DNA from 3 places in the Kluyvera sp. CHPC 1.2972 genome. Region 2 is predicted to be linked to each of the others. Evidence: predicted binding sites of a transcription regulator. Region 2 holds the regulator's gene; each other region holds the start of a gene.

Region 1 (7,655 bases), on a different contig from region 2:
ACGGTAACGCGGACGTGTATAAGTAATTTCGAACAGGTTATTCCCGGCGTGATAAACGCCGGGAATACGTTTTAGCGTAGTGCCCACCACTGACGTAAGCAGGCTTTCCCTTCCGGGCAGCTTTTGCAACTGCCGGTCAGACAACCATCCGGTTCTTCGTCAATCTTCATGACTTTCCCCATGGCTTCCAGGCGGCTCAGCATGGCATCGATCATCGCTTGCGACGTGTGTAACTGGGCGCTGAGCTGTGAGGCTTCCATGCGTCCTTGCAGTGCCAACATATCGCGTACTTCAATCAATGATGCCATGATGACTCCTAGTGACAATCGCCAGCAGGGCTAGAGCAGCATGAGGTTGGTGTTTTACGCGTCGCCAGCAGGGAGACATCCACCCGACTACGGGCACGGCGCAGCAGACCAATCACCACCACGTTGAACAGAATCACCGCCAGGATGCACACCAGGCTGTAGCGTGGGTGCTGGCTGAAGCTCACCGTCTGGTAGTACAGCGTCGAGAGCGAGTAGGCGATGTTCAGGCCCCACAGAATGGAGAAGGACATCCAACCGCGGCTCGACTCACGGGCAATTGCCCCCATCACCGAAATGCATGGAATGTAGAGCAGAACGAAAATCAGGTAGCTGTAGGCTGCCGCGGCGCTGCCGAACTTGCTGCTCATCACGCCCATCGCCCCGGTTTCCATCTCGCCGTCGCCTTTGCTGGCTTCGATTGGGTTGGCCAGTACGCTCAGGCTAAAGGTATCTTTCAGCCCCTGCCAGGTTTCATCAGCCGCAGCCAGCAGTTCTTCACCGAGGCTGAATTCCTGCGGGTTGAATTCTTCGTTCTGAATGTTTTCAGCGGTGTAGAGGGTGTTCAGCGTACCGACCACCACTTCTTTCGCCATTGCACCGGTAAACAGACCTACGGTGGCCTGCCAGTTATCGTCATGGACGCCAATCGGTTTAAATACCGGCGTGATCGCACGGCTGACCGAGGCCAGCGCGGAGTCGTTGATGTTGTCGACGATTTTGCCGCTGAACGAGAAGCTGTTCAGCGCGCTCAGGAAGATACTGACGATAACGATAACTTTACCTGCGCGCAGCACGAAGCCTTTCAGGCGCTGCCAGGTCTGGATAATCAGGCTCTTAATATGCGGTACGTGGTACACCGGCAGTTCCATCACGAACGGCGATGCTTCACCGCGCATGATGGTGTATTTGAGCATCAGGCCGGTCAGGATGGCGATAACGATCCCCAGCACGTACAGGGAGAAGACCACCAGCGCGCCGCCCTGGCCGAAGAAGGCAGCGGCGAAAACGGCGAAGATAGCCAGACGCGCCCCGCAGGACATAAACGGCGCCATCATGATGGTCATCAGACGCTCACGTGGTGCATCCAGGGTACGTGCGCCCATGACCGACGGCACGTTACAGCCGAAGCCGACGATCAGCGGTACAAAGGATTTACCCGGCAGACCCAGAGACTGCATCAGGCGGTCCATCACGAACGCGGCACGCGCCATGTACCCAGAGTCCTCAAGGAAGGAGAGGAACAGGTACATCATGCCGATTTGCGGTACTAACGGCAGCACGGTGTTAATACCGCCGCCGATACCCTGCGCCAGGAAGACCGTCAGCCAGTCCGGGAAGTGCAGCTGGTAGCCAATCCACTGAATGCCGTGGATAAAGATAGCGACGGAGCCGCCGTCAAAGATCGGCTGCAGCGCGCCGCCGATGTTGATCGCCAGCAAGAACATCAGGTACATGACGAACAGGAAAATCGGTAAGCCCAGCACGCGGTTGAGGACGATTTTGTCCAGCGCGGCGGTGAAGCGGCTTGGCTCGGCGGTCAGGGTGTTACTGACGGCATCGCAAATTGCGGCAATGCTCTGATAGCGGGCGTCGGCGATATGCAGCGCCGGGTCGTCCATCTCTTCGCTCAGACGCGCCAGAGAGACGTCCAGCTTGTGTGCGGCGTCACCGGCATAGGCGCGGCTATAGATATCGCCTTCCAGCATCTGCATGCCCAGCCAGCGGCGCTGACGTTCAGGGATCTCCTGCGCCATCTCTTTTGCCAGGTTATCGGCTTCGCGCAGCAGCGGCTGTGGATAGTGAACCAGCTCAATCGGCTGGTTGCCCTGATGGCGGTCAATCGCCATTTTCAGCGCTTCAATTCCGCGAGCGCGGGTGGAAACCAGTGGCACAACCGGGCAGCCGAGGCGTGCCGAGAGCGCATCCACGTCGATACGGATTTGCTGTTTCTCGGCAATATCGAGCATGTTCAGCGCGACCACGCACGGAATGCCCAGCTCGAGCAGCTGCAGCGTCAGGTAGAGGTTACGTTCGAGGTTGGAGGCGTCGACCACGTTAATCAGCAGGTCGGCATCACCGCTCAGAATATAGTGGCAGGCAATCTGCTCATCCAGCGAGGTTTGCGAGGAGATGGTGGTCAGCGAGTAGGTACCCGGCAGGTCGACGAGGGTGACCTGATGGTCGGTAGTGGCGAACGCGCCTTCTTTGCGCTCTACCGTTACCCCGGCCCAGTTGCCTACGCGCTGGCGTGCGCCGGTGAGCTGGTTGAATAAGGTTGTTTTGCCGGAATTAGGATTACCAATTAAACCGATGGTTAATTTTTTCATATTTCAGACTCTTAGTACCGGGCTGGGGTTATTGCGCGACGGCTTCTAATTCAATAAGCGCGAGATCTTTCTTACGCAATACCAGGCTAACGCGACGGGTTTCAATATGAATAGGGTCGCCGAGTGGCGCTACGCGAACCACATTAAAGGACGATCCCGGCAGCATGCCCAGGGACAGCAGTTTCTGACGATAAGCTGGGCTAATTTCGCGGGAGAAACCGACAATCTTCCACGCAGTATCAGGTGTAAATTGCATATAACCTACTTGTGTATCGCTAGCTGAACGAGGGGAGCACCGCGCGCTGCCTGGCGGCAACCGGGGCGTCGTCAACGAATAAAGAAATAAAGCCTACTGAAAATGATGATAATGAGAATGGTTTTTATCATCAATACATATTATGCGATCGGCGGGAATTTCGAGCGGAATTTGCACTTTTTTTGATATGACGCAAGCAACTCATTGTAGCTGTAAATGAATTAAATATTATTTTCTTCGCTTAATGTTTAATTAAGGTTTCATTGGTTAATAAAATAAAACGTAATGAGGCTTATTATTAAAGGCCTATAAAAACGAACCGTGGGGTGAGATATATTGCGGTAGCCCGGGCGAGGCGTTTAACGCCGATCCCGGGGTGGCTCTGGAGCCTTTCCCGGCGTCGCTACGCTCGGCCGGGCTACTTTTTTCGATTAGCGTTTTTTACCCATGGCGGCCGCCAGCGCATCCATCATGGCGCTGTTGCCCGCAGGCTGTGCTTCACGCCCGCGCGGTTTTGCCGCTTTCGCGGCCGGGCGGTTGTTGCCCTGGCTGCGATCGTTACCGCCACTGCCGCGACGGGCGTTGGTTTCACCCGGTTGCTCGTCAAGACGCATGGTCAGCGCGATGCGCTTACGCTGCAGATCCACTTCCAGCACCTTCACTTTGACGATATCGCCCGCTTTCACCACGGTATGTGGGTCTTCGACAAACTTATCTGCCAGCGAAGAGATGTGAACCAGACCGTCCTGATGCACGCCAATATCAACAAATGCACCAAAGTTGGTGACGTTGGTGACAGCGCCTTCGAGGATCATCCCCGGCAGCAGGTCGTTCATGGTTTCTACACCGTCGGCGAACTTCGCGGTTTTAAACTCAGGACGCGGGTCGCGGCCTGGTTTTTCCAGCTCTTTGATGATGTCGGTAACGGTGGGCACACCAAAACGATCGTCGGTGAACTCAGAGGCTTTCAGGTTTCTGAGCTCATTACTGTTGCCCATTAAATCCTTCAGCGCCTGCTGCGTGGCGGCCAGAATGCGTTCGACCACCGGATACGCTTCCGGGTGAACGGTTGAAGCATCCAGCGGGTTATCGCCGTGGTTAATACGCAAGAAGCCCGCGCACTGCTCAAACGCTTTCGGTCCCAGACGGCTCACCTTCAGCAATTGCTGGCGGTTCTGGAACTGACCGTTCTCATCGCGCCAGGCGACGATGTTCTGCGCCATCATGCGCGTCAGGCCCGCTACGCGGGTCAGCAGCGGTACGGAGGCGGTGTTCAGGTCTACGCCGACGGCGTTTACGCAGTCTTCTACCACTGCATCGAGTTTACGCGCCAACTGAGTCTGGCTGACGTCATGCTGATACTGGCCGACCCCGATCGATTTCGGATCGATTTTCACCAGCTCTGCCAGCGGATCTTGCAGACGACGGGCGATAGAGACCGCGCCGCGCAGAGAAACGTCGAGGTCCGGGAACTCCAGTGCTGCCAGCTCGGAGGCGGAGTAGACGGATGCACCCGCTTCGCTAACGATCACCTTCTGCGCGGTGACTTTCGGGAACTGTTGCTGCACGTCGAGGAAGAAGCGCTCGGTTTCACGAGATGCCGTCCCGTTACCAATAGCCACCAGCTCCACGTTGTGTTTTTCGCACAGCGCGGCAACGGCAACCGCCGCTTTCGCCGCCTGGCCGGTGTGCGGATAAATAGTGTCGGTGGCGACCAGCTTACCGGTGCCGTCAACCACTGCCACTTTTACGCCGGTACGCAGGCCCGGATCGAGGCCCATGGTGGCGCGCAGGCCAGCCGGTGCCGCCATCAGCAGGTCGTGAAGGTTACGGGCGAAGACGTTGATCGCTTCATCTTCCGCGCGTTCGCGCACGGTGCCCATCAGCTCGGTTTCGAGGTGCATCAGCACCTTGATGCGCCAGGTCCAGCTGACCACGCCTTTACGCCAGCTGTCCGCCGGGGCGTTGTTCAGGCGTAGGCCAAGGTGGTCGATAATAATCTGTTCGCAGTAGCTCTCTTTTGGTGGCTCGTCGAACTGCGGGTCGGCGTTGAGAGAGAGTTGCAGCACGCCTTCATTGCGCCCGCGGAACATGGCCAGCGCGCGGTGGGAAGGGGTGGTTGAAATCGGTTCGTGATGGTCGAAGTAGTCGCGGAATTTTGCGCCTTCCTCTTCTTTACCGCTGACCACTTTGGCGACCAGGTGGGCGTTTTTCCACAAATAGTCGCGTACTTTTGCCAGCAGGCCGGCGTCTTCTGCGAAGCGCTCCATCAGGATGTAGCGCGCGCCGTCGAGGGCGGCTTTGGTATCCGCCACGCCCTTATCGGCATCGATAAATTTGGCGGCTTCGGTTTCCGGGTCGTGAGACGGCTCGCTCCACAGTAGGTCGGCCAGCGGCTCAAGGCCTGCTTCAATGGCAATCTGCCCGCGGGTGCGGCGTTTCTGTTTGTACGGTAAGTAGAGGTCTTCCAGCTCGGTTTTGTTGAGCGTGCCGTTGATGGCTTTTTCCAGCGCTTCGGTCAGCTTACCCTGCTCACCGATGGATTTCAGAATGACCTGACGGCGGTCTTCCAGCTCACGCAAATACCCGAGGCGGGTTTCCAGATTACGCAGCTGCGTATCATCCAGTCCGCCGGTGATTTCCTTACGATAACGTGCAATAAACGGCACGGTGTTCCCTTCATCAAGCAGGCGAACGGCGGCTTCCACCTGTTCGGCTCTGGCCTGAAGTTCACCCGCAATAATGCGGCAGAGCGAATCATTCATCATGGCTTGGTTTCACTGTTAGGTCATAAAATCAGGGGACAGTTATACGGATTGACTGGCAAAAATGCCAGTCATCAGCGGGGGCTTCGGATTGTTCCGGCCTTATTTTACGTATTCGATCTCATTCACGTACCAGCTCGCTTCGCCGGCCGGGGTGTTGACCACTGCCAGATCGCCGACCTCTTTCTTCAGCAGCGCGCGGGCCATCGGCGAGTCGATAGAGATATAGTCCTTGCGACCAAAAATCTCATCGTAGCCGACAATACGAAAACGCTTCGTTTCGCCGTCGTCGTTCTCTATCTCAACCCAGGCGCCGAAAAAGACTTTGCCTTCCTGCTGCGGGGAGTAATCGACAATGCGCAGATTCTCCAGGCACTTGGTCAAATAACGAACGCGTCGGTCAATCTCCCTTAAGCGTTTTTTATTATACTGGTAGTCAGCGTTTTCACTGCGATCGCCAAGGCTTGCGGCCCAGGTCACCTTCTTTGTGACCTCCGGGCGCTCTTCGCGCCAGAGATAATCCATCTCTTTTTTGAGCTTTTCGTACCCTTCACGGGTGATCAACTGTGTTTTCATGTTCCGTGCTTACCTGGCTGCCGAGGAAAGAATACGCACAATACGTATTACGTGAGTATGCCGACAGAATAAATAATGTGTATTAAGATTCATTGTATACTTAACTCGCTGTTAAATATGCTTTGTAACAATTTAGCCTGGAATTTATACCAGATTTAGCTGGTCGCAAGCGCAGGCTTTTTTGAGAATAGATGCTGAATAATTGTTGCGAACCTTTGGGAGTAAAAACAATGCAAGAGAATTATAAGATTCTTGTTGTGGATGACGATATGCGCCTGCGTGCGCTGCTGGAACGTTATCTGACCGAGCAGGGTTTCCAGGTTCGAAGCGTAGCTAACGCCGAACAGATGGACCGATTGCTGACTCGTGAATCATTCCATCTGATGGTTCTGGATTTAATGCTGCCAGGCGAAGACGGTCTGTCGATTTGCCGTCGTCTGCGTAGCCAGAGCAACCCGATGCCGATCATCATGGTGACGGCGAAAGGGGAAGAAGTTGACCGTATCGTGGGCCTGGAAATCGGCGCCGACGACTACATTCCGAAACCGTTCAACCCGCGTGAACTGCTGGCCCGTATTCGTGCGGTGCTGCGTCGTCAGGCGAACGAACTGCCGGGCGCGCCTTCTCAGGAAGAAGCGGTTATCGCCTTTGGCAAGTTCAAGCTGAACCTCGGGACTCGCGAAATGTTCCGCGAAGATGAACCTATGCCGCTCACCAGCGGTGAGTTTGCGGTGCTGAAAGCGCTGGTCAGTCACCCGCGTGAACCGCTGTCTCGCGACAAGCTGATGAACCTGGCTCGTGGTCGTGAATACTCGGCGATGGAACGCTCCATCGACGTGCAGATTTCTCGCCTGCGCCGCATGGTGGAAGAGGATCCGGCTCACCCACGCTATATTCAGACCGTTTGGGGTCTGGGCTACGTGTTCGTCCCGGACGGCTCTAAAGCATGAGGCGACTGCGCTTCTCGCCTCGAAGTTCGTTTGCCCGCACGTTACTGCTGATTGTCACCCTGCTGTTCGTCAGCCTGGTGACAACCTATCTTGTGGTGCTGAACTTCGCGATTTTGCCAAGCCTGCAGCAGTTTAATAAGGTCTTAGCCTACGAAGTCCGTATGCTGATGACTGATAAACTGCAGCTGGAGGACGGCACGCAACTTGTCGTGCCGCCGGCATTTCGCCGCGAGATCTATCGTGAACTGGGTATCTCACTCTATTCCGATGAAGCCGCAGAAGAGGCCGGTTTACGCTGGGCTCAACACTACGAGTTCTTAAGTCAGCAGATGGCCCAGCAGCTGGGCGGGCCGACTGAAGTTCGCGTTGAAGTCAATAAAAGCTCCCCGGTGGTCTGGCTGAAGACCTGGCTGTCGCCCAATATCTGGGTGCGCGTGCCGTTAACCGAGATCCATCAGGGAGACTTCTCCCCG
Region 2 (7,655 bases):
ATCGACCCGGTTAAACTGGTTATCGAAAACTACCCGCAGGGCGAAAGCGAGCTGGTGACCATGCCTAACCATCCGAGCAAACCGGAAATGGGCAGCCGTGAAGTGCCGTTTAGCGCGGAGATCTGGATCGACCGCGCGGACTTCCGTGAAGAAGCCAACAAGCAGTACAAGCGTCTGGTGATGGGTAAAGAAGTTCGTCTGCGTAACGCCTACGTGGTGAAAGCAGAGCGCGTGGAGAAAGATGCGGAAGGCAATATCACCACCATCTTCTGTACCTACGATGCCGATACCCTGAGCAAAGACCCAGCAGATGGCCGTAAAGTGAAGGGCGTGATTCACTGGGTGAGCGCGGCACATGCGCTGCCGGTTGAAATTCGTCTGTATGACCGTCTCTTCAGCGTGCCAAACCCAGGTGCGGCAGAAGACTTCCTGTCGGTGATGAACCCAGAGTCACTGGTTATCAAGCAGGGCTATGCTGAGCCGTCTCTGCAGGCCGCTGAGGCCGGTAAAGCGTTCCAGTTCGAGCGTGAGGGTTACTTCTGCCTCGATAGCCGTTATACCACCGCTGAGAAGCTGGTCTTTAACCGCACCGTCGGTCTGCGTGATACCTGGGTAGGTTAATTCCTTGCCCTGATAAAAACGCCGCGCTTGCGGCGTTTTTTTTTGCCTGTCGTTAGGGGATCACTTTCACTGGATGACAATGTTACTTTCGGATGAAAAAATACGACCTCTTATAGTTTCGCGAAGCGAATTAATGCAATTATTCTACCTCTAAGTATCCCCACGCTTTTAGTCCCGCATGTTACAGAAATTAAATGTAAACGGTCTCATTCACATTTCACTCAGGCCAGACAAGGCTTGGCACGGGAATGTTGCAATAACGCACTCTGTTACAAACAGAAACCAAATATGTGCGCTTTGTCATAATCCTGCACTCTCGTTGCGGAAAAGGATTGATAATTCGCGTCGCGAAAAATAGTCTGTACGTGTAGTGAAACACAATTTCTTAGCAGTACCTTTTTTATCAGTTTTTATTTTTTTGCCTTCTGCTTTGCAGCGGCATTTTTAAAAGTCAAAGAGGATATAACTATGCGTACGTTTAGTGGCAAACGTAGTACGCTGGCGCTGGCTATCGCCGGTGTGACAGCAATGTCAGGCTTTATGATGACTCCGGAAGCAAAAGCAGAAGGCTTCATCGACGATTCTACATTGACCGGCGGAGTCTATTACTGGCAGCGTGAGCGTGACCGTAAAGATGTAACCGATCACGATAAGTATAAAACCAACCTTTCCCACTCCACCTGGAACGCCAACCTCGACTTCCAGTCTGGCTATGCCGCTGACATGTTCGGTATTGATATTGCGGCGTTCACCGCGATTGAAATGGCTGAAAGTAGCGAAAGTGGTCACCCGAACGAAATTGCGTTGTCCTCTAAGAACAAAGGCTACAGCGAAGATTACAGCGGCGATAAGAGCGGTATCAGCCTGTACAAAGCGGCAGCCAAATTTAAATTAGGGCCAGCCTGGGCTCGTGCGGGTTACATCCAGCCAACCGGCCAAACGCTGCTGGCACCACACTGGAGCTTCATGCCTGGTACCTATCAGGGTGCTGAAGCCGGTGCTAACTTCGACTACGGTGATGCTGGCGCGCTGAGCTTCTCCTACATGTGGACGAACAACTACAAGGCGCCATGGCACCTTGAAATGGACAACTTCTATCAGAACGATAAGAAGACCAAAGTCGATTACCTGCACTCCATCGGTGCGAAATACGATTTCAAAAATGACCTGGTGCTGGAAGCCGCATTTGGTCAGGCAGAAGGCTATATCGATCAGTACTTCGCCAAAGGTAGCTACAAATTTGATATCCCTGGCGGTCCGCTGACCACCAGCTACCAGTTCTACGGTACGCGTGACAAGGTGAGCGATCACGGCGTCAACGATATCTATGACGGCACCGCGTGGCTGCAGGCGTTAACCTTCGGCTACAAACTGCAAGAAGTGTTCGACTTCCGTCTGGAAGGGACCTGGGTTAAAGCAGAAGGTCAGCAGGGTTACTTCCTGCAGCGTATGACGCCAACCTACGCATCCTCTAACGGTCGTCTGGATATCTGGTGGGATAACCGCTCTGACTTCAACGCCAACGGCGAAAAAGCGGTCTTCTTCGGCACCATGTATGACCTGAAGAACTGGGATCTGCCGGGTTGGGCGGTGGGTGCTTCTTACGTTTACGCATGGGATGCTAAGCCAGCGACCTGGCAGATGAACCCGGATGCGTACTACGACAAGAACAACAAGATCAAAGAGTCTGCCTACAGCCTCGATGTGGCATACACCGTTCAGGATGGCCGTGCAAAAGGCACGCTGTTCAAACTGCACTTCACTCAGTATGACAACCACTCCGATATCCCAAGCTGGGGCGGCGGTTACGGCAACATCTTCCAGGATGAGCGTGACGTGAAATTCATGGTTATCGCACCGTTCACTATTTTCTGATGCTAACGCGGCAGGGGGAAACTTCTGCCGCTGCTAAGAGGCTCATCGTATGAAAAAACTGATTATTGTTGCACTGATGGCCGCCGGGTTAACCGCCTGCGCTCAATCACCCGCACCGAAGGAAGATAGCAAGCTGAAGGATGCCTACAGCGCCTGTATTAATACCGCAGAAGGCAATCCGGATAAAATCCAGGCCTGTCAAAGCGTACTGAACGTGCTGAAGCAAGAGAAAGCGCACGAACAGTTCGCGAATCAGGAAAGCGTTCGCGTCATCGACTACCAGAAATGCATTAATGCCAGAAAGATGGGCAATGACGAAGCCGTAGCGAAAAACTGCGATAAGATTTGGCAGGAAATTCGCAGTAACAACGCGCCGCAGAAATAAGCTCACGTTGATACCAATAACCGCTGCTTGCAGCGGTTTTTTTACGCCTGAAGAACCGGGGGTATAAAAAAAGCCAGTGCGTGAGCAACTGGCTTTTTACGAATGGTATCGGGTTACTTTTCGATGCCTTCGTGGGCGTGTTCATCTTCACGGCAGTCGCCTTCAGCGCAGTGACCGTAGAGATAAAGGCTGTGGTTTGTTAAGCGGATACCGTGCTTCGACGCGATTTCACGCTGACGAGCTTCAATGGAATCATCGCTGAACTCGATCACTTTGCCGCAGTCGAGGCAAATCAGGTGATCGTGGTGATGCTGTTGGGTCAGTTCGAAAACGGATTTACCGCCTTCAAAATTGTGACGAGTCACGATACCGGCGTCATCAAACTGGTTCAGTACGCGGTAGACCGTGGCCAGGCCAATCTCTTCACCCATGTCGATCAGGCGTTTATATAAGTCTTCCGCGCTGACATGGTGGTTATCCGGTTCCTGAAGGACTTCCAGAATCTTTAACCGTGGAAGTGTGACTTTCAGGCCAGCCTTCTTTAATGCGGTGTTATTGTCAGTCATGCGGAATCTGTCCTGTTGCTAAACGATTAACTTCCATCAGCGAAAGTATCACAGAGAATGCACCCGAATTAATGCGTCTCATTATAGAATGACCCTATTGAAATGAAAACAGCAAGAGCCGGGTAAACTAAGCTTTCAAAAACGAGGCTTCACCGACAAACTGGCGATGAGACCGCGCTAAATCAGAAGATATTGTACAGGTATGCGCTCAAAAGTTAAAAAATTGTAGCTATTATTTTAATTGCTTTTACCTATTAATGCGGCGCGATTTATCATCGCGCCACAGGATAATCAGGCGTTTTTGATGTCTTCCAGATGCAGCTCTTCAGCCACCTGCTTAACCCATTTTTCAACGCGCTCAGCGGTCAGCTCAGGCTGACGGTCTTCATCGATAGCCAGGCCTACAAAGTGGTCGTCATCCGCCAGACCTTTAGACGCTTCGAAATGATAGCCCGCGGTCGGCCAGTGGCCGACGATAGCTGCGCCACGTGGTTCAATGATGTCGCGAATGGTGCCCAGCGCATCACAGAAATATTCCGCGTAGTCTTCCTGGTCGCCGCAGCCAAACAGCGCAACCAGCTTACCATTGAAATCCACTTCTTCCAGCGTCGGGAAGAAATCATCCCAGTCGCACTGCGCTTCGCCGTAGTACCAGGTTGGGATACCCAGCAGCAGAATATCGAATGCTTCCAGATCTTCCTTGCTGCTCTTGGCAATGTCGTGAACGTCAGCGACATCTTTACCAAGCTGTTTTTGAATCATTTTTGCGATATTTTCGGTGTTCCCGGTATCGCTACCGAAAAAGATGCCAACGATTGCCATGAGTAAAATAACCTCTTGAAACTTAATGAAATGGTGATGGCTTATTGCCCACAGATAAGGGCAATCATAGCAGAACAGAGAGGCGTGCGGAAACCGCTATCGTGCCGGACTGCACACTCTGCTACATGAAAGTGTATTTTGGGGGATTTTTCAGGCTTTCCCCTGTCCGTGCAGTTGGGCCAGTTGGCTCATCAGAATCTCTTCAATGAGTTCACTCCGGCTCATATCACGGGCAGTCGCCAGCTCGTTGAGTGCATCAACGGCTTCGTTATTCAGCTTCAGCTCCACGCGCTTCAGACCGCGCACTTTGTCGCGTTTTAACTGATTACGCTTATTAATGCGCAGCTGTTCGTCACGCGAAAGCGGATTAGTTTTTGGTCTTCCCGGCCGACGCTCATTTGCGAACAAATCTAAGGTCGTACGGTCCGTTTGTTCTTTTGCCATGGTTCTGAGTGACTTCGGGGAAACAAGCTACCGGGCGGTGCCCGGTGCAGACAGCGCGCAATCATACATCAGTGGGGCCCACACGCCAACGACCACGGCCATTCTGGCGCGCGGTCGATGCATTTTTAATCACTCGGCGAGATAACGGCGAATGGCTCGCAGCACCGCTTCCGGTTTTTCGGCGTGAACCCAGTGACCCGCGCCGGCGATAACGTGCGCTTTTGCCTGCGGGAACTGGGCCAACAGCGCATCGCGATAGGCTTCGGCCACATAGGGCGAATTGCCGCCGGGAATGAACAGGGCAGGGTGGTCCCAGGCAGGAATAGTCTCCCAGCCGACGATATGCGGGTATTGTTCCCACAACACCGGCACGTTAAAGCGCCAGGTGCCGTCGACAAAGGATTTCAGCAGGAACTGAATCACGCCTTCTTCTTTAAGGTACTCGCGCATCACCGTCGCGGCCTGCTGGCGGGTGGCCACGCCGGCGCTGGTCACCGCATTAATGGCAGCAAAAATCTCATCGTGACGGCGGACATGGTAATCGACCGGGGCAATATCAATCGCCACCAGTCGGTCGATGCGTTCAGGGGCCAGTGCGGTGAGCGCCATCACCGCTTTACCGCCCATGGAATGGCCGATGACCGTTGCTTTTTCAATGCCGTTGGCATCGAGCGTATCGAGCAGATCCTGAGCCATAGCAAGGTAGGTCATCTCATCAGCGCGCGGTGAGAGACCGTGGTTACGCATGTCTACCTGAAGGATATCGTGGTCGGTGACCAGGTCGCGGGCCAGGATGCCCAGATTATCCAGACTGCCGAACAGGCCGTGGACGAGAACGATGGGAGAATTATTGTGCAGGTTTTGTGCAGTTTGCGCTCGGACATTCAATTTCATAGCAAAGTTCTTTTTTTCGCATTGTCGGGTTAGGGTATCATGTTGGACATTCTAACGCTCAGGGGCAAGAGAGGAACTCATCCGAATTTTGCTGTCTTCCTGGTTTGGCGCTACCCGCTGTTGGGTTTTGACTTTATAATCCCAATGAATTGTATTCAGAAAAATTATCGCACCGGATTAAGATGAAAACGATCGAAGTTGATGACGAGCTCTATCGCTATATTGCGGCTCACACTCTGCACATTGGCGAGAGCGCGTCCGACATTTTACGGCGTATGCTGAAATTCTCCGCCGCTTCCCAGCCCGTGGCGACTGCTGCTGCGCCGGTCGTCAAAGCAGAACCGGCTCCCGCTCCGGCCCCGGCTGCTGCCCCCGTTGCTGACGTGAAAACGGTAAAAACTGCCAAAGATAAAGTCCGTGCTATGCGTGAGCTGCTGCTCTCTGACGAGTATGCCGAGCAGAAGAAAGCGGTTAACCGCTTCATGCTGGTACTGACCACGCTGTACGCGCTGGACAACAAGGCGTTTGCCGAGGCTACCGAATCCCTTCACGGTCGTACCCGCGTCTATTTTGCGGCTGATGAGCAGACGCTGCTCAAAAACGGCAACCAGACAAAACCAAAACAGGTTCCGGATACGCCATACTGGGTCATTACCAATACCAATACAGGCCGTAAATGCAGCATGGTCGAACACATCATGCAATCAATGCAATTCCCGGCGGAATTGATTGAGAAGGTTTGCGGTACTATCTAATACTGACAATCTAACCCTTGCATAAGAAGGACCAGGCAATGGCAAACCATACCCGTGCAGGACAACCTGCACAGCAGAGTGATTTGATCAACGTCGCCCAACTGACGGCCCAGTACTACGTGCTGCAGCCTAACGTGAGCAACCCGGAACATGCGGTGAAGTTCGGTACGTCCGGCCACCGTGGGAGCGCGAGTCGTCACAGCTTCAACGAAAAGCATATTCTGGCCATTGCTCAGGCGATCGCGGAAGAGCGCGCGAAAAATGGAATTACGGGCCCATGCTATGTCGGGAAGGATACTCACGCGCTCTCTGAGCCAGCGTTTATCTCCGTTCTCGAAGTGCTGGCAGCAAACGGGGTGGATGTCATTGTTCAGGAAGACAATGGCTTTACGCCGACGCCAGCGGTATCCAACGCTATCCTGGTACACAACAAAAAAGGCGGCAAGCTGGCTGATGGGATTGTGATTACGCCATCCCACAACCCGCCGGAAGACGGCGGCATCAAGTACAACCCACCAAACGGTGGCCCGGCTGATACCAACGTCACCAAAGTGGTTGAAGACCGCGCGAACGCGCTGCTGGCAGCTGACCTGGCGGGCGTGAAGCGTATTGCTTACGATGCTGCGCTGGCTTCCGGTCACGTGAAAGAAGTCGATCTGGTTCAGCCGTTCATTGAAGGGCTGGCGGATATCGTCGATATGGCGGCTATCCAGAAAGCCGGTCTGACCCTGGGCGTTGACCCGCTGGGCGGTTCCGGTATCGAATACTGGAAGCGTATCGCTAAGCACTACAACCTGAATCTGACCATCGTTAACGATCACGTTGACCAGACTTTCCGCTTTATGCACCTCGATAAAGACGGCGCGATCCGTATGGACTGCTCCTCCGAGTGCGCGATGGCGGGCCTGCTGGCGCTGCGTGATAAGTTCGACCTGGCGTTTGCTAACGACCCTGACTATGACCGTCACGGTATCGTCACGCCGGCTGGCCTGATGAACCCGAACCACTATCTGGCGGTGGCCATCAACTACCTGTTCCAGCATCGCCCGCAGTGGGGCAAAGAGGTTGCCGTCGGTAAAACCCTGGTCTCTTCCGCGATGATTGACCGCGTAGTGAACGATCTGGGCCGTAAACTGGTTGAAGTGCCGGTTGGCTTTAAATGGTTCGTTGACGGTCTGTTCGACGGTAGTTTCGGCTTCGGCGGCGAAGAGAGCGCGGGCGCTTCCTTCCTGCGCTTCGATGGCACGCCGTGGTCTACCGATAAAGACGGGATCATCATGTGCCTGCTGGCGG
Region 3 (7,655 bases), on a different contig from region 2:
AGCTATGTGGTAGAGCCAATGCAGTACGGGCGGATGTTCCTGGTCGGCGATGCCGCGCATATTGTGCCGCCCACCGGAGCAAAAGGGCTGAATTTGGCCGTTTCGGATGTGAATTATCTGTGGCGTATCCTGCGGCAGTATTATCAGAATGGGCGGGCCGACCTGCTGAGCCGTTATTCGCAGCTGGCGCTGAACCGGGTCTGGAAAGGCGAACGCTTTAGCTGGTTTATGACCCATCTGTTGCACGATTTTCAGGACCAGAGTCCGTTTGCCAGAAAAATGCAGGAGGCCGATCGCCAGTACTATCTCAGCTCGCAGGCTGGCCTGACGACGATTGCCGAAAACTACGTGGGGCTGCCTTATGAAACGGTGGAGTAGACGATGAAAAGAGCGGGTGTCGACGTGAATATACCGGAGGTGGTGCCGGTATTTAAGCTCTATGGCGAGCATATGGGCTGGCCGACACCCGATCTGCTGCATTGTGAATCGATCCATAAACGGAGCAGCCTCTACGAATGGCATATTCGGGTGCACCAGCATGCCGAGCTGGTGCAACTGCTGTATTTGCACAAAGGGCAGGCTGAAATAGAAGTAGAGGGAGAGCGCCTGGTGGTGAGTGAATCCTCTATTCAGGTGGTGCCCGCGCTCTGCGTGCACGGTTTTCGTTTTTCGCCGGGGACGCAAGGCTACGTGCTTTCGCTTGCGTTACCGCTGTTAAGCCGTCTGGAGACGCAGTTTGGGCAACCGTTGGATATGCTGAACCAGCCCGGCTGTATTCCGGTCAATCGTTCCGGCCACCATATCCGTACCCTGTTTGCCACACTGCTGGAAGAGTACACCCAGGACCACGACGCGCGGGAGATGATGCTCTATTCGCTGTTAAGCGCACTGCTCGTATGGCTTAATCGACAGGGTAAGACAGGAGGCGTGGTAAAGGATAAAAACGAGCGTAAGCGCAGCGTGCTGCGCCAGTTTAGCCGACTGATTGAGGGACACTACCGTGAACATTTATCGTTGGCCGATTATGCGCAGAGGCTCCGGGTCTCCACCACGCATTTGAACTGCCTGTGTCGTGAATACCACGGCACCAGTGCGTTAAACGTTCTACATCAACGACTGCTGATTGAAGCAAAGCGTAGCCTGCAGTACACCAGCATGACCATCACACAGGTTTCTGATTATCTGGGATTTAGCGACGTGACCTATTTTTCGCGTTTCTTCCGCAAGCGGGAAGGGATGACGCCTAAAGAATTCAAAATGAAAATGGTACTGTCTGATTAAGGTGTTTTCCTGAATAGTTAATTTTGCTTATCGGGGTATTAATATTTTCTAAGCAACCTCTTATTCATTGATATGCCATACTGTCGTAGTTAGTCCTGCTAACCAGATGATATCATCGCACAAGTAAAGTCATGCAGCGGTAAGGTTTATTTGATAATTAACCGAAGAGCATTATGCCGCTATTAAAGGGAAATAGAAATGGACCGATTCATTTCCTGTGAATACGCTTATTTAATTGAGTAAAAATATATTCAGGAAACGAATCTTCGAAAGGATACGGAGGTTATATGACGCCAGTGTACTGCAAGTTCGCAGTGATTATCAGCAAAATACCCGTTATGCAGTCCGGGCTGAATTCCATCATGCGAATGCATTTACCGAATTACGAGCTCAATTTTTGCCAATCCCTTGAGCAGCTTACGCTCCTCCAGCTTCGCCGTACTGATGTCGTTATCGTTGATTTTTCTGGCGATATTGGTAACCCGCGCGCGCTCTGCGAGCAATATTATACGCTGCTATCGCAATACCGTGATATTCACTGGATCTTTATGATTAGTCGGCAGTACTACGCGCTGGCCGTTGAATTTTTAATGCGTCCGGAAAGTACGCTGCTTTCAGATTCTGACTCCGTGGAACGGGTGATTAAAGCCATTCAGCAGGAAAATGCTAGCACGGATAACGTCAGCGAAATGTTGCTTTCTCAGCAGCATGACGTGGAGGCGGATGACGACCATCAGCGGCTGATTATGTTGACGTTGTCCGAACGGAAAGTGCTGCGCCTGCTGGCGAAAGGATGGGGCATTAACCAAATTGCCGCATTGCTGAAAAAGAGTAATAAAACTATCAGTGCACAAAAAAATAGTGCGATGCGCCGCCTGTCACTGCGTAGTAATGCGGAAATGTATGCCTGGCTCAACAGCAATCAGGGAATGAAGGAACTCAATCTCTATTCAGCCTATGGGGAGCAAGTCGAATGGAAAAATGCGGCAGGAAGCAGCGCGTCGCTATCATAGAGTATTGTAATGTGACGGCGGTAGGGCTACGCCATCTACTGATGAGCGCTCGTGATAGGCATTTTACTTTCCATTTTTTTCGCACCATTGCTGAATTTAAGCTGGCGGCCAGGCAAGGCCAGTTTGACGCCGTAATGTATTGTCTCTCCGGTACACGTGAACTTCGTATTGAATGCCTGTTGGCGATGGGGGAAATTGCCAACCATCAACCAGAGGTTATGCGCGGTATTCTGGCTAACGATAAAGAAGAAGCCGCGCTAATTCGGCACCTGTCGCCCACCTACATTCATGGTGTGCTCAGTAAATCTGACACGTTAAGCGATCTACGACACAGCGTGTTTGCATTACTGAATGAAGCGATAGAAGATCGTGAGGCAATGGAGGGCTTCGCTGCTCTGCGTGAAAACCGGTTTCTCAGTCCGACTGAGAATTTGATCCTGCGTTATATGACCTACGGCTATTCGTTGATGGATATTTCTCAGCAACTGGGCCGGAATATCAAAACCATTCGCGCGCATAAATTTAATGCGATGACGAAACTGGGGGTGAATTCTGATATTGGGTTGCTGAGCGCCGCCGACCTGCTGGTATCGTTGCATGATATGAACAATGCCAGCGCGTCATCCGTTTTTTAGAGACAGACATCCACCCATGTGGCGGCGGTAAGGCTAGCCATTCGTTCTGGGGAAATGCGTACTGCGCTGTGTATGGCTCCTGCAGCAGGAAGAACTTCTTCGTATTGCTGCAGCGAGACATCACAGTAAACCGCCAGCGGATTCTCCAGGCCGAAGGGGCAGACGCCGCCGACCGGGTGCCCGGTGAGAACCACCACTTCATCACTACTTAGCATGCGCGCCTTCGCGCCAAAGGTCTCTTTCAACTTTTTGTTGTCCAGACGGGCATCCCCTTTCGCGACCACCAGAATGACGCGGTCTTTCACCTTCAGCGAGAGTGTTTTCGCAATTTGCCCGGGCTCAACGCGGTGCGCGGCGGCGGCCAGCGCTACGGTCGCCGTACTTTGCTCAAGCTCGATAATATTGATGTCGGGCGCGTGCTCGGCAAAGAATTCCTTTACGGACTGTAGGCTCATGGTTCTCTCCTGATAATTCGGCGAGTCACTCTGTCATAAAGCTACCTGAGTTGTAAATATAGCGGCTAAGTTGTGCAAAAATTGTTTGTTTTTTGGATCTCCTTCACAATCAGTGCAACCGGTTACTGTAACCGGTTGCGGTTATTCGTCAGGCGATTGATACTGCGGGGGTAACTTCCTTTGTATCTATAATAAGAGCCGTGTATGAACTGTATCGGTATGAACATCATTGCAGGTCGCAGACCCGTAACACCTGATGCTTCAATGTACGCCCAGTTGCATGTCGGCAAAATCGTTGTTGCTGTGTTGACGTCTAAAGCCTGTCAGGAGGGCTGTTATGTCTGCTAATCACGCTGCATTTAATCTGATATTCCGTTTTGTAGAAAACTACGTTAGCCCGGTCGCGGGACGAATTTCCTCTCAGCGTCACGTTATGGCGATTCGTGATGGTTTTATCTCTGCCATGCCTTTTATGATTGTAGGATCGTTTTTACTGGTCTTCGCTTATCCGCCGTTTTCTCCCGATACCACCTGGGGCTTTGCCCGGGCGTGGTTAGATCTTGCCAAGCAGTTTGAAGGCCGTATTCTGACGCCGTTTGATATGACGATGGGCATTATGTCTATCTATATCTGTGCGGCTATCTCCTATAACCTCGGTAAACACTACGAAAAGAGCAACCAGCTCGATCCGTTCATGTGTTCAATGCTCTCCATTATGGCGTTCCTGCTGGTGGCTGCACCAAAAACCAGCGGTCATCTGCCGGTAGATAGCCTGGGGGGAACCGGGATCTTTACCGCGATCCTCGTGGCCGTTTATTGCGTGGAGATGATGCGTTTCCTGAAAATCCGCAACATCGGGATCCGCCTGCCGGATCAGGTGCCGCCGATGATCAAAAATTCCTTCGACCTGCTGATCCCGGTGCTGGTGGTGGTGTTGACGCTCTATCCGCTGAGCCTGTTTATTCAGAGCCAGTTCGATATGCTGATCCCTCAGGCCATCATGTCCGTGTTCAAACCGCTGGTTTCCGCCGCTGACTCCTTACCGGCGATTCTGCTGGCCGTACTGATTGGTCACCTGTTGTGGTTTGCAGGGATCCACGGGGCGGCGATTGTCTCCGGTATGCTGCAGATGTTCTGGCTGACTAACCTTGGCCTGAACCAGACCGCTCTGGCGCAGGGCGCGCCGCTGCCGCACATCTTTATGGAAGCGTTCTGGACCTTCTTTATCGTGGTCGGGGGTTCCGGTGCGACGATGGGGCTGGTGTTCTGCTACCTGCGTAGCCGTTCAGCACACCTGCGTTCTATCGGTCGTCTGAGCGTGGTGCCAAGCCTGTTCAACATTAACGAACCGGTTATCTTTGGTACCCCAATTGTGATGAACCCAGTGTTCTTCATTCCGTTCCTGCTGGCACCGATGGTCAACGCGATTCTGGCGTGGGCGGCGATGAAGCTGGATCTGATTGGTCGCGTGATTTCCGTAGTACCGTGGACGGCTCCGGCACCGATTGGCGGCGCATGGGCTTTAGGCTGGGATTTCCGTGCGGCGATTCTGGTGGTGCTGCTGGTCTGCGTTTCCGCGGTTATCTACTATCCGTTCTTCAAAGTGTATGAAAAACAGTTGTTAGAGCAGGAAAACGAAGAAGCGCAGCGTGCGGCCGAAGAGAGCCAGCAGGCAGCGTAAAGGAAAGCAGTAAAAAAATAACGGGGCGAAAGCCCCGTTATTTATTTCAGCGTACAGTCGCCACACTGTTTAACGTCGGGCAAGCGGTAACGCTGGCAGCAGGTGCGACGAACTAGCTGTCCGTCACGTAACACCACGGTACGCCATAACGGGTTGTCCTGACCGTCGGCCAGCGTACTGGTAAAGAAACAGCGCTGACGTAGCTGGTTGACGAGCTCTTCACCTAACAGCGCTTTCATTTCACCGAGATACCAGTTAATCAGATAACCAGTATTACTCCAGATGAGCTTGCCGTTAATCTCTCCCGTTGCTTCCAGCGCCTGCACGACCGGCATTAACGCCTGACTGACCAGGTCGTCCATGCGTTCGATGGCAGATTTCTGGCTGGCGCGAACGTCAGTGCGCACGTCTATCCAGAAGCAGGCCGCACGGCCCGTTTCGTGAAATTCCACGCGGAAATGGTCAGGGCTCAGCGAGATAGCAGATTCTTCGGTCAGCAGTGCGAGCATCAATGGCGGTACCAGCAGGCCGATATACCACTGCGCCCAGAGGGAGAGAAGCGGTTTATTTTCTCGCGCCAGGGTCGGCTGATTGCGGTAGATATGATCGGAATAGACGGCCAGAAGGGAAGTTAGCTCCGTTGGCTTCGCCCATTCGCTGAGGGTTCTGGCACAATCCGGGGCCGCTTCGCCTAAACGAAACATTTCCAGCAAGTGTGGACGCAGTTCGGCTATTTTGGCGCGCACTGACTCAGCGAACGCTTGCTCCTTTGAGGGAAGCGGCGTGCGCCAGATAAGGTCATCGGCGATCGGTGCGGAACGGTAAGCCATAGCGTTGCTGGATTCAAATCTAAATGATAATGATTAGCAATCCTAGCTATAGATAAAAGCGAGCGCAAGAAGTTTGTCTCCGGCGCTCACGTTTTGTGAACCTAGACGGCGGGAGCCTGATCGTAGGTCAGGATGTTATTGCGCCCCATATTTTTCGCTTCATACAGCGCCTTGTCCGCGCGCTGCATGGCCTGGTCGATATTGTTATCCTCCAGTGCAGCCACGCCAATGCTGAGGGTCACGTGGGTTGCGACACTGGAATTGAACATATGCGGAATTTTGAGATCGTAAACATGCTGACGAATACGCTCGGCGATCTGTATGGCGGTTTCAACGTTGCAATGTGGGAGTACCACCATAAATTCTTCACCGCCAAACCGCGTCACAATATCTCTGGAACGCACGGCATTACGAATAGCCGCTGAGACCCGCATTAGGGCCTGGTCGCCCATCATATGGCCATAGTGGTCGTTATAGGCTTTGAAATGGTCAATATCCAGCAGCAGGACGGAGTGCTGCGCTTTGCCTATCGACATCAGTGAATCCAGGCGGAACTGGAACCCGCGGCGGTTATAGAGCCCGGTTAGCGGGTCGAGCATGCTTAGACCGTTCAGCGTTTCGCGCTCTTCCAGCAGTTTATACATCAGCCCCTGCGCGAACTTATCATTACGCCGCTGAATCACATGCTGAATCGCGATGCCAATTAACGGCAGCGCCATACAGTAGGCCAGTCGCCACCATTCTCCGGAAGGCGTCGTTATCAGGCACACAATAAAGGTCGGCATTGAATGGAGGGTAAAGGCGACAATATTATTTGAAAACGCAATGGTGCCGACAAATAGTACGCTGAATAGCGCCACCATTTGAAAATTGTCATTAGGTAAAGCGAGCACCAAAGTTTTACTTAAAATATGCCAGCCCCATAAGCAGCCGAATATAACCGAAACTATAGGGAGATTCGGTTTGATACTGGTATATCGCCAGTTCCATACTAGCAGCACGCTGCTGCCCACCGCTATCAGCATTGCGGGTAGAGGAAAAATATTAACGTCATATATCGGGCTGAAGACGGACAGCGTCGATGAGACCAGATTCAGAAACAAAAATAGCCGGAACGTTAGCTGATATTTTTGCGCACGCAGGGTGCGCCAGGATTGTACTGTCATTGTTGGATGTTGTAGTCAGCCTTTAATATATAAGTAAGTGCATCAAAAACAAGAATAATGCATGAGCCACGAGCGCGAATTTTTTATATTTAGACATGCTATTTTTTGTACAAGTTATCACCATACAATATACATGTCATTAATGATTATGAAACCTTAGCGCATGAGCAGACAATTAACAAAAAACAATATATGATATTGGTAATCATTATCATTTAGATGGGCTGATTCATGTTGCAACGAACGCTAGGCAGCGGCTGGGGTGTACTGATTTCGGGAAGTGCAATCGCAATACTGAGCACAATGGGGCTGTCGCTTGATGTCTGGCGCGGCGTGATCGTGTGCGGGCTGCTGCTGAGCGGCGCGATGATATGGCATCGTCGGTTGCGTCACTTTGTGCTGCTGCCGTCATGCATTGCCTTTGTCGGCGCGCTTGTGCTGATAACGATGAATGTAAAGCTAATGGGATGACTATCAAAAATAGGGGGGGGATTGCCTGGAGAGAACGAGGAGTCTGGTGCGAGGGGGGGGACTCGAACCCCCACATCCTAAGGACACTAACACCTGAAGCTAGCGCGTCTACCAATTCCGCCA

Evidence for each region. The regulator Fur, encoded in region 2, represses iron uptake genes when iron is present. The targets are predictions, from matches to a motif close to ATAATAATGAGAACNACTATCAA.
Region 1: a site for Fur is predicted at 2,997-3,019, ahead of feoA (ferrous iron transporter A). Genes of this name have one in related genera too.
Region 3: a site for Fur is predicted at 5,913-5,935, ahead of fhuF (siderophore-iron reductase FhuF). Genes of this name have one in related genera too.

Annotation. Positions count from the first base shown of each region.
Region 1 is NZ_JAPKIB010000002.1:417,750-425,404, forward strand. It holds gene V6944_RS05415 (YdgH/BhsA/McbA-like domain containing protein) at 1-26, shown strand, start outside; gene feoC ([Fe-S]-dependent transcriptional repressor FeoC) at 72-308, opposite strand; gene feoB (Fe(2+) transporter permease subunit FeoB) at 317-2,635, opposite strand; gene feoA (ferrous iron transporter A) at 2,664-2,891, opposite strand; gene V6944_RS05435 (Tex family protein) at 3,323-5,659, opposite strand; gene greB (transcription elongation factor GreB) at 5,759-6,232, opposite strand; gene ompR (osmolarity response regulator transcription factor OmpR) at 6,463-7,182, shown strand; gene envZ (two-component system sensor histidine kinase EnvZ) at 7,179-7,655, shown strand, end outside.
Region 2 is NZ_JAPKIB010000007.1:177,286-184,940, forward strand. It holds gene glnS (glutamine--tRNA ligase) at 1-621, shown strand, start outside; gene chiP (chitoporin ChiP) at 1,090-2,496, shown strand; gene chiQ (ChiQ/YbfN family lipoprotein) at 2,546-2,881, shown strand; gene fur (ferric iron uptake transcriptional regulator) at 2,995-3,447, opposite strand; gene fldA (flavodoxin FldA) at 3,739-4,269, opposite strand; gene ybfE (LexA regulated protein) at 4,420-4,713, opposite strand; gene ybfF (esterase) at 4,843-5,607, opposite strand; gene seqA (replication initiation negative regulator SeqA) at 5,790-6,362, shown strand; gene pgm (phosphoglucomutase (alpha-D-glucose-1,6-bisphosphate-dependent)) at 6,401-7,655, shown strand, end outside.
Region 3 is NZ_JAPKIB010000031.1:9,256-16,910, forward strand. It holds gene pobA (4-hydroxybenzoate 3-monooxygenase) at 1-378, shown strand, start outside; gene V6944_RS23030 (helix-turn-helix domain-containing protein) at 382-1,281, shown strand; gene V6944_RS23035 (helix-turn-helix transcriptional regulator) at 1,569-2,294, shown strand; gene bglJ (DNA-binding transcriptional activator BglJ) at 2,255-2,929, shown strand; gene V6944_RS23045 (YbaK/EbsC family protein) at 2,926-3,384, opposite strand; gene V6944_RS23050 (PTS sugar transporter subunit IIC) at 3,722-5,065, shown strand; gene fhuF (siderophore-iron reductase FhuF) at 5,107-5,895, opposite strand; gene V6944_RS23060 (GGDEF domain-containing protein) at 5,997-7,061, opposite strand; gene V6944_RS23065 (DUF1435 domain-containing protein) at 7,293-7,532, shown strand; tRNA gene V6944_RS23070 (tRNA-Leu) at 7,577-7,655, opposite strand, start outside.